Regions from separate parts of the Serratia sp. D1N4 genome, predicted to be linked through region 2. Evidence: predicted binding sites of a transcription regulator. Region 2 holds the regulator's gene; each other region holds the start of a gene.
What was found. Region 2 encodes LexA, which represses DNA repair genes until DNA is damaged. Its sites were predicted from a motif close to TNCTGTATGTACATACAGNA; they were not measured.
Positions count from the first base shown of each region.

Region 1: ACX1CU_RS12640 (metal-dependent hydrolase) is a predicted target of LexA. The motif match lies at 1,427-1,446, and genes of this name have one in related genera.
Region 3: dinB (DNA polymerase IV) is a predicted target of LexA. The motif match lies at 2,771-2,790, and genes of this name have one in related genera.

Region 1 covers NZ_CM137274.1:2,875,210-2,879,643, reverse strand. The annotation lists gene ACX1CU_RS12645 (L-cystine transporter) at 1-673, opposite strand, end outside; gene ACX1CU_RS12640 (metal-dependent hydrolase) at 856-1,404, opposite strand; gene kduD (2-dehydro-3-deoxy-D-gluconate 5-dehydrogenase KduD) at 1,578-2,339, opposite strand; gene kduI (5-dehydro-4-deoxy-D-glucuronate isomerase) at 2,398-3,234, opposite strand; gene hxpB (hexitol phosphatase HxpB) at 3,502-4,167, opposite strand; gene ACX1CU_RS12620 (YniB family protein) at 4,375-4,434, shown strand, end outside.
Region 2 covers NZ_CM137274.1:4,831,187-4,835,620, reverse strand. The annotation lists gene plsB (glycerol-3-phosphate 1-O-acyltransferase PlsB) at 1-1,741, opposite strand, end outside; gene ACX1CU_RS21665 (diacylglycerol kinase) at 1,889-2,257, shown strand; gene lexA (transcriptional repressor LexA) at 2,385-2,993, shown strand; gene dinF (MATE family efflux transporter DinF) at 3,104-4,434, shown strand, end outside.
Region 3 covers NZ_CM137274.1:1,090,457-1,094,890, forward strand. The annotation lists gene nqrE (NADH:ubiquinone reductase (Na(+)-transporting) subunit E) at 1-33, shown strand, start outside; gene nqrF (NADH:ubiquinone reductase (Na(+)-transporting) subunit F) at 49-1,272, shown strand; gene ACX1CU_RS04675 (FAD:protein FMN transferase) at 1,285-2,301, shown strand; gene nqrM ((Na+)-NQR maturation NqrM) at 2,309-2,536, shown strand; gene dinB (DNA polymerase IV) at 2,805-3,863, shown strand; gene pepD (beta-Ala-His dipeptidase) at 3,926-4,434, opposite strand, start outside.

The DNA.
Region 1 (4,434 bases), 2.0 Mb from region 2:
AGGCTTGCAGAGTGTCGATCGCTGCCAATACGCGTTGGCCTTTTTCTTTATCGTCTTTCAGCAGTTGCAACGATGCAACGCCCAGGAAGGCAGCAAAGATCACGACGCTGATAATAGAAGTTGGATTGGCACCGGTCAGATCGGCAAAGGGGTTTTTCGGTATAAATGACAATACCAACTGCGGCACGGTCAGATCGGCCACTTTACCCACATAGTTGCTCTCAATCGCTAAAAGACGTGCGCTTTCCTGCGTGCCTTGCACTAAGCCTTCGGCAGTCAGGCCGAACAGGTTGGTCACCAATACCCCCACCAGCGCCGCGATCAGCGTGGTGAACAGCAGGGTACCAATAGTCAGGACGCTGATTTTGCCCAAAGAAGCGGCGTTATGCAGTTTGGCTACCGCACTCAGGATCGAAGCGAATACCAGTGGCATCACGATCATCTGCAGCAGTTGCACGTAGCCGTTACCGACAATGTTGAACCAGGTGATGGATTCTTTCAGCACCGGGTTGTCTGAACCGTAAACCCATTGCAATGCTAAACCGAACAGCACGCCGATCACCAGACCGACCAAAACTTTCTTCGCCAGACTCCATTGCTTATGGCGGGTTTGCGCCAACAGCAAAAGGAGGGCGACAAAAACCAGCACGTTTAATACGAGCGGTAGATTCATCCCATGTCTCCATCATCTTTTTTATAGTCTAAAAGTGCTACCCAGCAGAGGTGTAGCGATGTAAATATCGTAACAGTTTGCTGGAAAGCTCACTTATATCCAAATGGAATTGAATATAACTTTCAGCTCGAATTTGTTTAATTTATAGACCTAAAGAGGAGGAAATCATCGATTTTTTGTGATCACAATCGAATATTTTTTATTTGCTCAAAATATGACTGCACGGGAAAGGTGTATCCCCCTTGCCAATAGAGAGCAAAAGCGACCAGGCACAAACACAAGACACGTTCCAGTTGGTTGCCTTTCTGCGAATTCAGCAGCGGCAGGCCGAAGCGCCAGCGGCAGGGCCAAAGCAGCGGTACTCCGGCCGGGGTCAGCATATCGGCCAGTAAATGGCTGAAGTAACCAATGATCATGGCGTGCAGCACATCAATAGGAATTGGCCAACTGTGTGGCACATCTAAGCGGAATAACATCATGCCACCGACGATTGCCAGCAGGCTGTGAGTGAAGCCGCGGTGGCCGAAAGCGCGTGATATGGGAATCGCGATCCAGCGCAGGCGCTGGCCTAGCACTGATTTAGGATGGTCGATGTCCGGTAATAACGATGTTAGCAAGGCGGCAGGAATAATGTGCCACCAGTCACCGTTGGCCAGTTCAGGCGTGACCTCTGCCTTTTTGGCGAAGATCGCACAGGCAACAGAGAAAATAAGATGTCCTTCCGCGGTCATGCTATGGTTATTCCGGTTACTAAACTGTTAATTTATCCAGTATATGGTTTTTTTTACAGTTGCGGAAGATGTTACCACGTAACTAATTGTTTATTTTACGGCGTATTACAATGGGTTGAGCCAATAAAAAGGCTCTGCATGCAGAGCCCGGAAAAGTGTTTTGATGCAGGCGCTTAGCGTGCCAGCCAACCGCCATCAACCGCAAGGGTATAACCATTCACATAGTCGGAAGCAGCGGAGGCCAGAAAGACGATCGGCCCCATAATGTCTTCCGGTGTTCCCCAACGTCCGGCGGGAATGCGCTCCAGAATTTGCTGATTGCGTTCTTCATTAGTGCGCAGTTGCTGGGTGTTGTTGGTGGCCATGTAGCCAGGGGCAATGGCGTTCACGTTGATACCATATTGCGCCCATTCGTTCGCCAGCAGGCGGGTAATGCCCAACACGGCGCTTTTTGAGGCGGTATAGGAAGGAACGCGGATACCGCCCTGAAAAGAGAGCATCGAGGCAATATTAATGATTTTGCCCCCGCTCCCTTGGCTGACAAACTGTTTCGCCACGGCCTGCGCCATAAAGAACAGGGTTTTGATGTTAACGTCCATCACATCGTCCCAATCTTTTTCATTGAAGCTGAGCGCGTCTTCACGCCGGATAATACCAGCGTTATTGACCAGAATATCTACCCTGCCGAATTCGCGGATAGTTTCTTCTAGCAATGAAGGAATGGCGTCAATCTTGCCGAGATCGGCGTTCAAATTCAGGAAGCGGCGCCCAAGCTGAGTCACTTTAGCCATCGTTTCATGCGGATCGCTGCGGTTGACGCCGATAATGTCGCAACCGGCCTGTGCCAGCCCAACCGCTATACCTTGGCCCAAACCGGTATTGCAGCCGGTGATGAGCGCCACTTTGCCTGTTAAATCAAAGGAATTCAAAATCATGACTGTATTCTCGTGCTGCACGGCGCGGGTGCACCGTGCAGATGCTGGCTGAAGGGATTTAACGCAGATCGCAGGTAGCGAGATGGTCCATGTCACCAAAGACCTGATTTTCGCCAACCATACCCCAGATAAAGGTATAACGTTTGGTGCCTACACCAGAATGAATGGACCAGCTTGGTGAGATCACCGCCTGTTCATTCTGTACCAGCAGATGACGTGTTTCCTGCGGTTGCCCCATCATGTGGAACACTGCGGTGTCGTCGTCCATGTCGAAATAGAAATACACTTCCATGCGGCGATCATGGGTATGGCAGGGCATGGTGTTCCAGAGATTGCCTTCTGCCAGTTTGGTCAGGCCCATGGTGAGCTGGCAGGTGGGTAAGACGTCCGGAACGATGAATTTGTTGATGGTACGGCGGTTGCTGGTGGCATCATCACCCAGCGTTTGTGGTGAAGCTTCTGCCAAGGTGATTTTTTTATTGGGGTAATGAGTATGTGCAGGGGCGCTGTTGTAATAGAACTTGGCAGGTTGCTGGGCATCCACGCTGCTGAATTCAACGCGCTGCGCACCTTTGCCCACGTACAACGCTTCTTCATGGCCAATTTCGTAGGTATGACCATCCACCATCACAACACCCGGCCCGCCGATATTAATCATGCCTAATTCACGGCGCTCAAGGAAATAGCTCACGCCCAGTTGCTTACCCACTTCGTCGCCGATGCTGACCGTAGTATTCACCGGTTTAACCCCACCGATAATGATGCGGTCAATATGGCTGTAGGTCATCGTGTAGTTGTCGGTTTCGAAGATATTCTCAATCAGGAATTCGCGGCGTAATCCAGCGGTATCGAGCTGTTTAGCGTGGTCACTGTGAATGCTTTGACGAACGTCCATTGCAATGTCTCTCTTCTTTGAAGTTCACCATTGAGGAAGAAAGCACCGGGCCGCCAACTGGCGCTGTGTGGCAGTAACAGCGGTCATCGGCTGCCCGGCGTTTTCTTTATGCTGCCAGCATAGAACGCCTGACATACGAATTCAATAAAAATGAAATGCCGTTTTATTTATTTTATGACGCAGTCGGGGTTTTGCAGTAAAAAAGCGCGGGCGATGTAACGTGAGGGGAAATAAACGGCATCAGCAGGGGCCGATGCCGACAGGGTTTTATGCCAGGTGCTCGGCAGTCAACTGCTCAAGGCTGTGTAGTTTATAATCCGCCAGAGCCCAGCGAGGATCCTGACGATACTCTTGTGCTGGAATGACAATGGAGCGCATACGTGCCGCTTTGGTGGCAATCATGCCGTTGAAGGAGTCTTCCAGCGTAATACAGTGCGACGGTTCGCTGCCTAAGCGCTCTGCGGCAATCAGATAAACCTCTGGGTGCGGCTTGCTGTAGGGCAGATACTCGGCAGAAACCAGCTGATCAAAATAGCTTTCCAGATCGAACATCTTCAAAACCTGTTGCTGCATGCGCAGCGGTGAAGCGGAGGCCAGGCCGATATTCAAATCCAGGCTGCAGCACAGTTCTAGCGCTTGTTGCACGCCAGGCAGCAGTGGGCGTTGTTCTCGCACCAGTTCTATGGCCCGTTCGATAATGCGCCCGGCGACTTCTTCTTGCGACACACCTTGCCACGGCATCGACTGGTACCACATTTTCACCACCAGATCGATACGCAGGCCCAGCGTATCTGGCAGTTTGTGACGATCGGACAGATCCAGCCCCAGCGAGCCGAAGATATCCAATTCCGCTTGTAACCACAGGGGTTCTGAATCGATCAATAAACCATCCATGTCAAAAATAGCGGTTTCTATGCGTTGCGAATAAGTCATTTAATGATTAGCTCCTACTGCGCCGGTAAAAGATCACGTTTTTCCCACTTTATCATTTTTGCCGGTGGGTCTGTACCTCTCTGGCTTGGCTCGTTTGGTCAAAACGCAGCATCTGCCCATCGATTGACAAAGAAAACGGTGGGCGAGCTTCCTTAACTACGGGTAGACTTAGCCCATTGACGGTTACGTCACTTACAAGGGGAACACATGACGTATCAACAGGCTGGGCGCATCGCCATACTGAAACGTATTTTCGGATGGGTGGTT
Region 2 (4,434 bases):
TGTTCAACGCGTGATCCAGCAATTGCTCTGGCGTTTGTGCTGGCACGGTGGCATCAGGCGCATAAGGTGCATTACGCATCAACTGGAGGTAACAATCCAACTGCTCAATCAACTGTTCACGAGTCAGCGCCCGCTGGCGCGAGGCCAATAAGGCGGTAACACACAGGTTCATGGCGTTGGCCGCCGCCGCATTGTTGATACGCACCATGATCCGGGCAGCCAGATCGTTGACCGCTGGCGTCAGCCAGCTTGGGCGCTGGGCTTCGATCGGATCGATAGACTCGCGCCACTGTGGCACATGGTGATTGAGGTAAGAGGTCAATGACAGAGGTTCGCCAAAGTTGACGTAGCCCTGGCCGAGGTTGCGCAGTTTGCGCAGGCCGCGCAGCATCTGCAACAGGCTCTCTTTCTCTTTGGTCGCACCGCGCAGCTCTTTGGCGTAGGTCCCTACCTCCATCACATGCTCATAACCGATGTAAACCGGCACTAATGTGATTGGGCGAGTCCCGCCACGCAGCATCGCCTGGATGGTCATCGACAGGGTGCCGGTTTTCGGTTCCAGCAAGCGTCCGGTACGGGAACGGCCACCTTCCACAAAATATTCTACCGAATAGCCACGGGTGAACAGCTCACCAAGGTATTCACGGAACACGGTGGAATAGAGCTTGTTGCCCTTGAAGGTACGGCGGATAAAGAACGCACCCAAACGGCGGAAGATCGGCCCGGCTGGCCAGAAGTTCAGGTTGATGCCTGCGGCGATATGCGGCGGCACCAAGCCCTGATGATAAAGCACGTAAGACAGCAACAGGTAATCCATGTGGCTGCGGTGGCAGGGCACATAGACAATCTCGTGGCCGTCTTGCGCCAGTTGGCGCACGCGCTCGGCTTTAGTGACGTTGATGCCCTGATACAGCCGGTTCCAGGTCCAGCTCAGCACGCGATCGGAAAGGCGTACGGCTTCGTAAGAGAAGTCGGCGGCAATCTCTTCCATCAGCGCAATGGCATTCTGCTGGGCTTTTTCGTGAGTGATTTTTTTGCTGCGCGCTTCGTCTTCGACCGCTTTTTCAATCGCTTTAGATGCCAGCAACTTGTTGAACAGATCCTGACGGGCCGGCAGGCTTGGCCCAACGGCGGCCAAGCGCTGACGCGAGAAGTGCATGCGCGCGACACGCGCCAGTTTCTGCGCAATGGTTTTATCAGTACCGTGCTCGGTAGCCATGCGCCGCAGAGAAACGGTATTGGAGAAGCGGACAAAACTGTCACGCCCTAACCACAATATGGCGAAGAATTTCTGTACGCCGTTCAGCAGGCGCAGATGCGGTGTTCCGTGCCCTTCACGCCCCGGTGAGCGGCCGAACATCACGGATACCGGAAGCATCTGAATATCGAGATCCGGATTGCTGCGGTGCAGATCCAGATAGTCGTGGAACAGTTTTACCGATTCTTCTTTTGGCGTGTAATAGCGGAATACGCGCGGGCCTTCATGGATAAACACGTGGCTCGGCAGAACGGCGCCGTCGATCTCCAGCGAGTTAAGGGGGTCGGGCAGATCTAACGCCAAGCACTGGGTGCGCAAGGTGAGCAAATCTGCCTTGGAATTATAAGGTAAAACATACAGAATTGGCCGCGAGGGATCTAACCCTAACTCCGTGACCGGATCCGAAGGGATAACCTTACTTTTTACCAACATTTTCAGTGGTAAATTCAATAGTTTATAATATATTTTACGCCAACCTAACATAACAACATAAAGCCTCTTGTTAGCAATGCGCCGCAAGCATACCAGAAACCAGGTAGCAGATCTGTGGTGTTGGGAATTCCAAGGCCGTTAACGGCTCTGGAAACACATAGGTAAATTATGACTCACCTTAGAGAAAGGTGCTCTTACATGGCAAATAAAGCAACGGGCCTGACACGCATCATTAAGGCGGCAGGCTATTCATATAAAGGCTTAACCGCAGCCTGGCAGAACGAAGCCGCATTCCGTCAGGAATCGGTCGCGGTCATAGTGGCTATCATACTGGCGATTTGGCTGGATGTGGGTGCGATAGCGCGCATTTTATTGATTGGCTCGGTACTGCTGGTGATGATTGTCGAAATCCTCAACAGCGCGATCGAGGCCATCGTCGATCGTGTGGGGACGGATTACCATGAACTGTCTGGTCGGGCAAAAGACATGGGGTCGGCGGCGGTTTCGTTGACGATTATGCTGGCGCTGTTCGTCTGGGGTTCGGTGCTGTGGCAGCATTTCAGTTGACCTTGAAAAGGGGCGTAATGTTGCGAACTGCTTCGCTAATCCCTGATTTTTATTTATTCTTCGGTTCCCAATCCCGGCTTACCTGTATATACTCACAGCAAGACTGTATAAACAAACAGGGGGCGGAATGAAAGCATTAACTACCAGACAGCAAGAGGTCTACGACCTGATTCGCGATCATATTGCGCAAACGGGTATGCCACCAACACGTGCCGAGATCGCCATGCGTTTGGGATTCCGTTCGCCTAATGCCGCCGAAGAGCATTTGAAAGCGTTGGCCCGCAAAGGGGTGATCGAAATCATCTCCGGTGCTTCGCGCGGTATCCGTCTGCTGATGGAAGATGAAGAAGGGTTACCTCTGGTTGGCCGCGTTGCTGCCGGTGAACCTTTGCTGGCCGAGCAACACATTGAAGGGCACTACAAAGTCGATCCTTCTTTGTTCAAACCTAACGCTGATTTCCTGCTGCGTGTTAACGGTATGTCGATGCGTGATATCGGTATCCTCGACGGCGATCTGCTGGCGGTGCATAAAACTCAGGACGTGCGTAACGGCCAGGTAGTGGTAGCACGTATCGAAGATGAAGTGACGGTTAAACGCCTGAAAAAGCATGGCAACATGGTTGAGCTGCTGCCGGAAAACAGTGAGTTTCAGCCGATTGTGGTCGATCTGCGCGAGCAGAATTTCACTATCGAAGGCTTAGCCGTCGGTGTGATCCGCAACGGTGATTGGATCTAAGCGTTATACCCCTGATTGATATTTCAATTAATAAGAATTATATCGCCCCAACTCTGGGGCGATACCTTTTCTAAACTATCTTCACCGCACTGCCACGGGAACATTTCACTATGCGCCTGATTTCTGCTTTTACCAGCGACACCGATAAAGCGTTGTGGCGCCTGGCGTTGCCGATGATCTTTTCCAATATCACTGTTCCCTTGCTTGGCCTGGTGGATACCGCCGTTATCGGCCATCTCGATAGCCCGACTTATCTCGGTGGGGTTGCCGTGGGCTCAATGGCGACCAGCTTCCTGTTCATGTTGCTGCTGTTCCTGCGTATGAGCACCACCGGGCTGGCGGCGCAGGCGTTGGGCGCGCAGGATCCGCAACGGCTGGCTAGGGCTTTTATGCAACCGCTGCTGTTGGCGCTGGTGGCCGGGGTGGCGATTGTGCTGCTGCGAGCGCCGCTGATCGCACTGGCCTTGCAGATTGTCGGGGGCGATAAAGAAGTCTTGGCACAGGCGCGGTTGTTTCTGGAGATCCGCTGGTTGAGCGCGCCAGCGGCATTGGCCAACATGGTACTGCTCGGCTGGCTGTTGGGTGTGCAGTACGTGCGGGCACCGGTGATCTTGCTGATCGTCGGTAACCTGCTGAATATTGTGCTGGATATCTGGCTGGTGATGGGCTTGGGCTGGAATGTGCAGGGGGCCGCAGCCGCAACGGCGATTGCCGAGTATGCCACGCTGTTGCTGGGTCTGTGGCTGTCGTGGCGGGTGCTGCGGATGCGCGGGATTACTCTGGCGATGCTGCACAACGCCTGGCGCGGTAATCTGCGCCGTTTGCTGGCGCTTAACCGTGACATCATGCTGCGCTCGTTATTGCTGCAACTGTGCTTTGCCTCGCTGACTATTCTGGGGGCGCGCATGGGGGGTGAAATCGTGGCGGTGAACGCGGTGCTGATGAATCTGCTGACGTTCACTGCTTACGCTTTAGATGGTTTTGCCTATGCGGTTGAGGCACATTCTGGCCACGCCTACGGAGCGCGGGACGATCGCCAACTGCATAAAGTATGGCGTGCGGCTTGCAGGCAGGCGTGCCTGGTGGCGTTCGGTTTTGCCATGATTTATGTGCTTGCCGGGCAGCACATCGTGGCAGCGTTAACCTCGCTGCCCGAATTACGAGCTTTGGCGAACCATTACCTGCCTTGGCAGGTGGTGCTGCCTTTGGTGGGTGTCTGGTGTTATCTGCTGGACGGCATGTTTATCGGTGCGACTCGCGGGGCAGAAATGCGCAATAGCATGGCGGTGGCCGCTGTCGGTTATGGATTGACTTTATTTACGCTGCCGTTGTTGGGCAACCACGGTTTATGGTTAGCTCTGATGGTGTTTCTGGCCTTGCGGGGGTTGGCACTGGGTTGGATTTGGCACCGCCATCAAGTGCGCGGCACCTGGTTTCCGGC
Region 3 (4,434 bases), 1.6 Mb from region 2:
GGCTTTATGTCCTTCTCTGGCGTTCAGTTATAAAGGCGGGAAGTATTTATGGAAATTATTTTAGGCGTCGCCATGTTCACCTGCATCGTTATGGTGTTGGCACTGCTGATTCTGTTTGCCAAATCCAAGCTGGTGAATACCGGTGATATCGCCGTTGAGGTTAATGGCGATCAAGATAAAAGCTTTACCGCCCCGGCTGGGGATAAACTGCTCAACATGCTCTCCAGCCAGGGGATCTTTGTTTCCTCGGCCTGTGGCGGCGGCGGCTCCTGTGGCCAGTGCCGGGTGGTGATCAAAGAAGGGGGCGGCGATATTCTGCCCACCGAGCTTTCTCATATCAGCAAGCGTGAAGCCAAAGAAGGTTGCCGCCTGGCGTGCCAGGTGAACGTGAAGCAGAACCTCAAGATCGAACTGCCAGAAGAGATCTTCGGCGTGAAGAAATGGGATTGCGAAGTTATCTCTAACGATAACAAAGCTACCTTTATCAAAGAGCTGATGCTGAAGATCCCTGATGGGGAAGATGTGCCATTCCGTGCCGGGGGCTTTATCCAGATCGAAGCTCCAGAGCATGAAGTCAGCTATGCCGATTTTGAAGTACCGCAGGAATACCGGGGTGATTGGGACAAATTCAACCTGTTCCGCTTCCGTTCCGTAGTGAAGGAACCCACGGTTCGAGCCTACTCAATGGCCAACTACCCGGATGAAAAGGGCATCATCATGCTCAACGTGCGTATCGCTACGCCGCCACCGAATAACCCTGAAGCACCGCCGGGCATTATGTCTTCCTATATCTGGTCGCTGAAAGCGGGCGATAAGGTAACGATCTCTGGGCCGTTCGGCGAGTTTTTTGCCAAAGAGACCCAGGCCGAAATGGTGTTTATCGGCGGCGGGGCCGGTATGGCACCGATGCGTTCACACATTTTCGATCAGTTGAAACGCCTTAAATCCAAGCGCAAAATCACCTTCTGGTACGGTGCCCGTTCTCTGCGTGAAATGTTCTACGAAGATGACTTTAATCATCTGCAGGAAGAGAATGAAAACTTTACCTGGCACGTGGCGCTTTCCGATCCGCAGCCAGAAGATAATTGGACTGGATACACCGGTTTTATTCACAACGTTCTGCTGGAAAATTATCTGAGGAACCATCCGGCACCGGAAGATTGTGAATTTTACATGTGTGGCCCGCCAATGATGAACGCGGCAGTGATCAAAATGCTGAAGGATCTGGGTGTTGAAGACGATAACATCATGCTTGATGATTTTGGTGGTTAAACAGGCGGTTGAATGAAGTTTTGCATGACAATAGTGGCGCTTTGCGCCACTTTGCTATTGGCAGGGTGTGAGCCGAAGCAGGAAAACCTCGACGGCAAGACGATGGGAACCTATTACTCGATCCGTTTTGTTCCTGGGGAAGAGACGCCCGCCGTTGAGACGTTGCGCGCCGAGATCGATAAACGGCTGGAACAGGTTAACGATCAGATGTCGACCTATCGGCCTGATTCTGAACTGAGCCGGTTTAACGCCAGCCGCGAAGTGAACCAACCGTTCCCGGTTTCCGCTGCAACCACGGAAGTCGTGCTGGAAGCGTTGCGTATCAACCGGGTGACCGACGGTGCGCTTGATGTCACCGTTGGGCCGCTGGTGAATCTGTGGGGCTTTGGCCCTGAAGGCCGCCCGAATAAAGTGCCGAGCGCCGCCGAGTTGGCGCTGCGCCGTAGCTGGACCGGTATCGACAAGCTGTCGGTCGAAGGTAACGCACTGGTGAAGAGCATTCCTCAACTGTATGTCGATCTCTCTTCTATCGCCAAAGGTTATGGTGTTGATGTGATCGCGCAATACCTGCAATCACAGCAGGTCAAAAACTACATGGTTGATATCGGTGGCGAAGTGCGTACCCGCGGCTACAACGGCGAGAAAAAACCGTGGCGTATTGCCATTGAACGCCCAACCGCCGGTGTGGAACAACAGGCGCATCTGGTGATTGAACCGGGTGAAATGTCCGTCGCTACCTCTGGCGATTACCGTAACTACTTCGAGCAGGATGGCGTGCGCTATTCTCATACTATCGATCCGAACACCGGTAAGCCGATCAATCACCATCTGGTGTCGGTTACCGTGATCAGCCCGCAGTGTATGACCGCTGACGGCCTTTCCACCGGTCTGAACGTATTGGGGCCGGAGCGGGGCATGGCGTTGGCCAATCTGATGGGGATTCCGGTATTTATGATCGTGAAAACCACCAACGGCTTTGAAGAGCGTTATTCCGAGGCGTTTAAACCCTATCTGAAGAAAAGCGAGTGAGGCGGTTATGCTGACGGTATTCGTTGCATCTTTTGTGCTGTTTCTGCTGGTGGTTATCGGTATGTCGCTTGGCTATCTGTTCCGGCGTAAAACCCTGCAAGGCAGTTGCGGGGGGATCACCGCGTTGGGAATGGAAAAGGTCTGCGATTGCCCAGAACCCTGCGATGCACGCAAGAAGCGTTTGGCGAAAGAAGCACGGCGGCGTGAGCAACTGGAAAAGCACCGTATTTTATAACCGCGAATATCAAGGGGTTCTGTCTACAGAACCCTCAGACGGCAGACAAAACCGGTTATTAGGGGGAGCGTGCCGAAGGGGTCGTAACGGCGTAAGCCGTCGGAGTGCCCCTCGGTGCGCTAGACATAGGTATCTCGGGCTAGAAAGCGACTTTGTCATCAACCCCCGGGTTTTGTTTACAGAACCCTTTTTTCGCCACTCTGATCATCTCCATGTTTGAGTTTTTCCACAATTAACTGTATATTTAAACAGTGTTGTGGGAGGTGAGATGCGTAAAATCATTCATGTCGATATGGATTGCTTCTTCGCGGCGGTGGAAATGCGTGACGATCCTAGCCTGCGCGATATTCCATTGGCGATTGGCGGCAGTGCGGATCGGCGTGGGGTGATCAGCACCGCCAACTATCCTGCGCGCCGTTATGGTGTGCACAGCGCCATGTCTACCGCCATGGCATTCAAGCTTTGCCCGCATCTGAAGCTGCTACCGGGGCGGATGGCGGCCTATAAAGAAGCCTCGCAGCAGATCCGCGCTATTTTTGCCCGTTACACTTCACTGATTGAACCGCTATCGCTGGACGAAGCTTATCTGGATGTGAGCGACAGCGCGCAGTGCAGCGGCTCAGCAACGCTGATCGCCCAAGAGATCCGCCAGGCGATCTCAGACGAATTGCATCTCACCGCCTCGGCCGGGATCGCGCCGATCAAATTTCTCGCCAAAATCGCCTCGGAATTGAATAAACCTAACGGGCAATACGTGATTACGCCTGCGCAGGTACCCGCATTTTTGCAGCAGTTGCCGCTGGGCAAGATCCCAGGCGTGGGTAAAGTGACCGCCAAGCGGCTGGAAGAGCTGGGCTTGTTCACCTGCGCCGATGTTCAGCAATACGATCTGGCGGCCCTGCTCAAAAGCTTTGGCAAGTTTGGCCGTGTGCTGTGGGAACGCAGCCAGGGTGTTGATGAGCGCGAGGTTTCCCCCGATCGCCTACGTAAGTCGGTTGGCGTTGAGCGCACGCTGGCGGAAGATATTCATCGTTGGGAAGATTGCGAGACGCTGATTGTCGACAAACTCTATCCCGAGTTGGAGATGCGTTTGCGTAAGGTTAAACCGGATCTGCACATCGCCCGGCAAGGGGTGAAACTGAAGTTTCAGGACTTTCAGCAGACCACGCAGGAGCATATCTGGCCGGTACTGAATCAAGAGGATTTGATCAACGTAGCTCGCAGAGTGTGGCAAGAGCGGCGGGAAGGGCGCGGCGTGCGCTTGGTGGGCCTGCATGTGACGTTGCTGGATCCGCAGCTTGAGCGGCAACTGGTGCTGGCGTGGTAATAACGGGGGGGTTGATGCATTAACCTGCAAGGGCACAATATTGCACCCTTGCAGCATGACTCTTATTCGCGTTCAGGAATCGCTTTCAGCAGTTCGGTCAACAGCGTCCAGTATTGCCCAACGCTGGCAATATGCACCTGCTCGTCCGGCGAGTGTGGCCCGGTGATGGTTGGCCCAATCGACACCATATCCATATGCGGGTAAGGCTTTTTGAACAAGCCACATTCCAACCCGGCGTGGATCACCATAATGTTTGGCGTGCTGTTAAACAGTTTCTGGTAGGTTTCACGCACCAACTGCATTACCGGTGAATTGGCATCCGGCTGCCAGCCAGGGTAAGCGCCCTTGGCTTCAGTCTGGGCGTTAGCCAGTTGGCCTAGTGCGCTCAGCATCCCCACGACATAATCTTTACCGCTATCGATCAGGGAGCGGATCAGGCACACGATCTCAGCTTCTTTTTCGCTGGTGGTAACGACGCCAACGTTCAGTGAGGTTTCTACTACGCCTTTCACTTCGTCGCTCATGCGGATCACACCGTTAGGCGTGCCGTTCAGCAGGGCGATGAAACGCG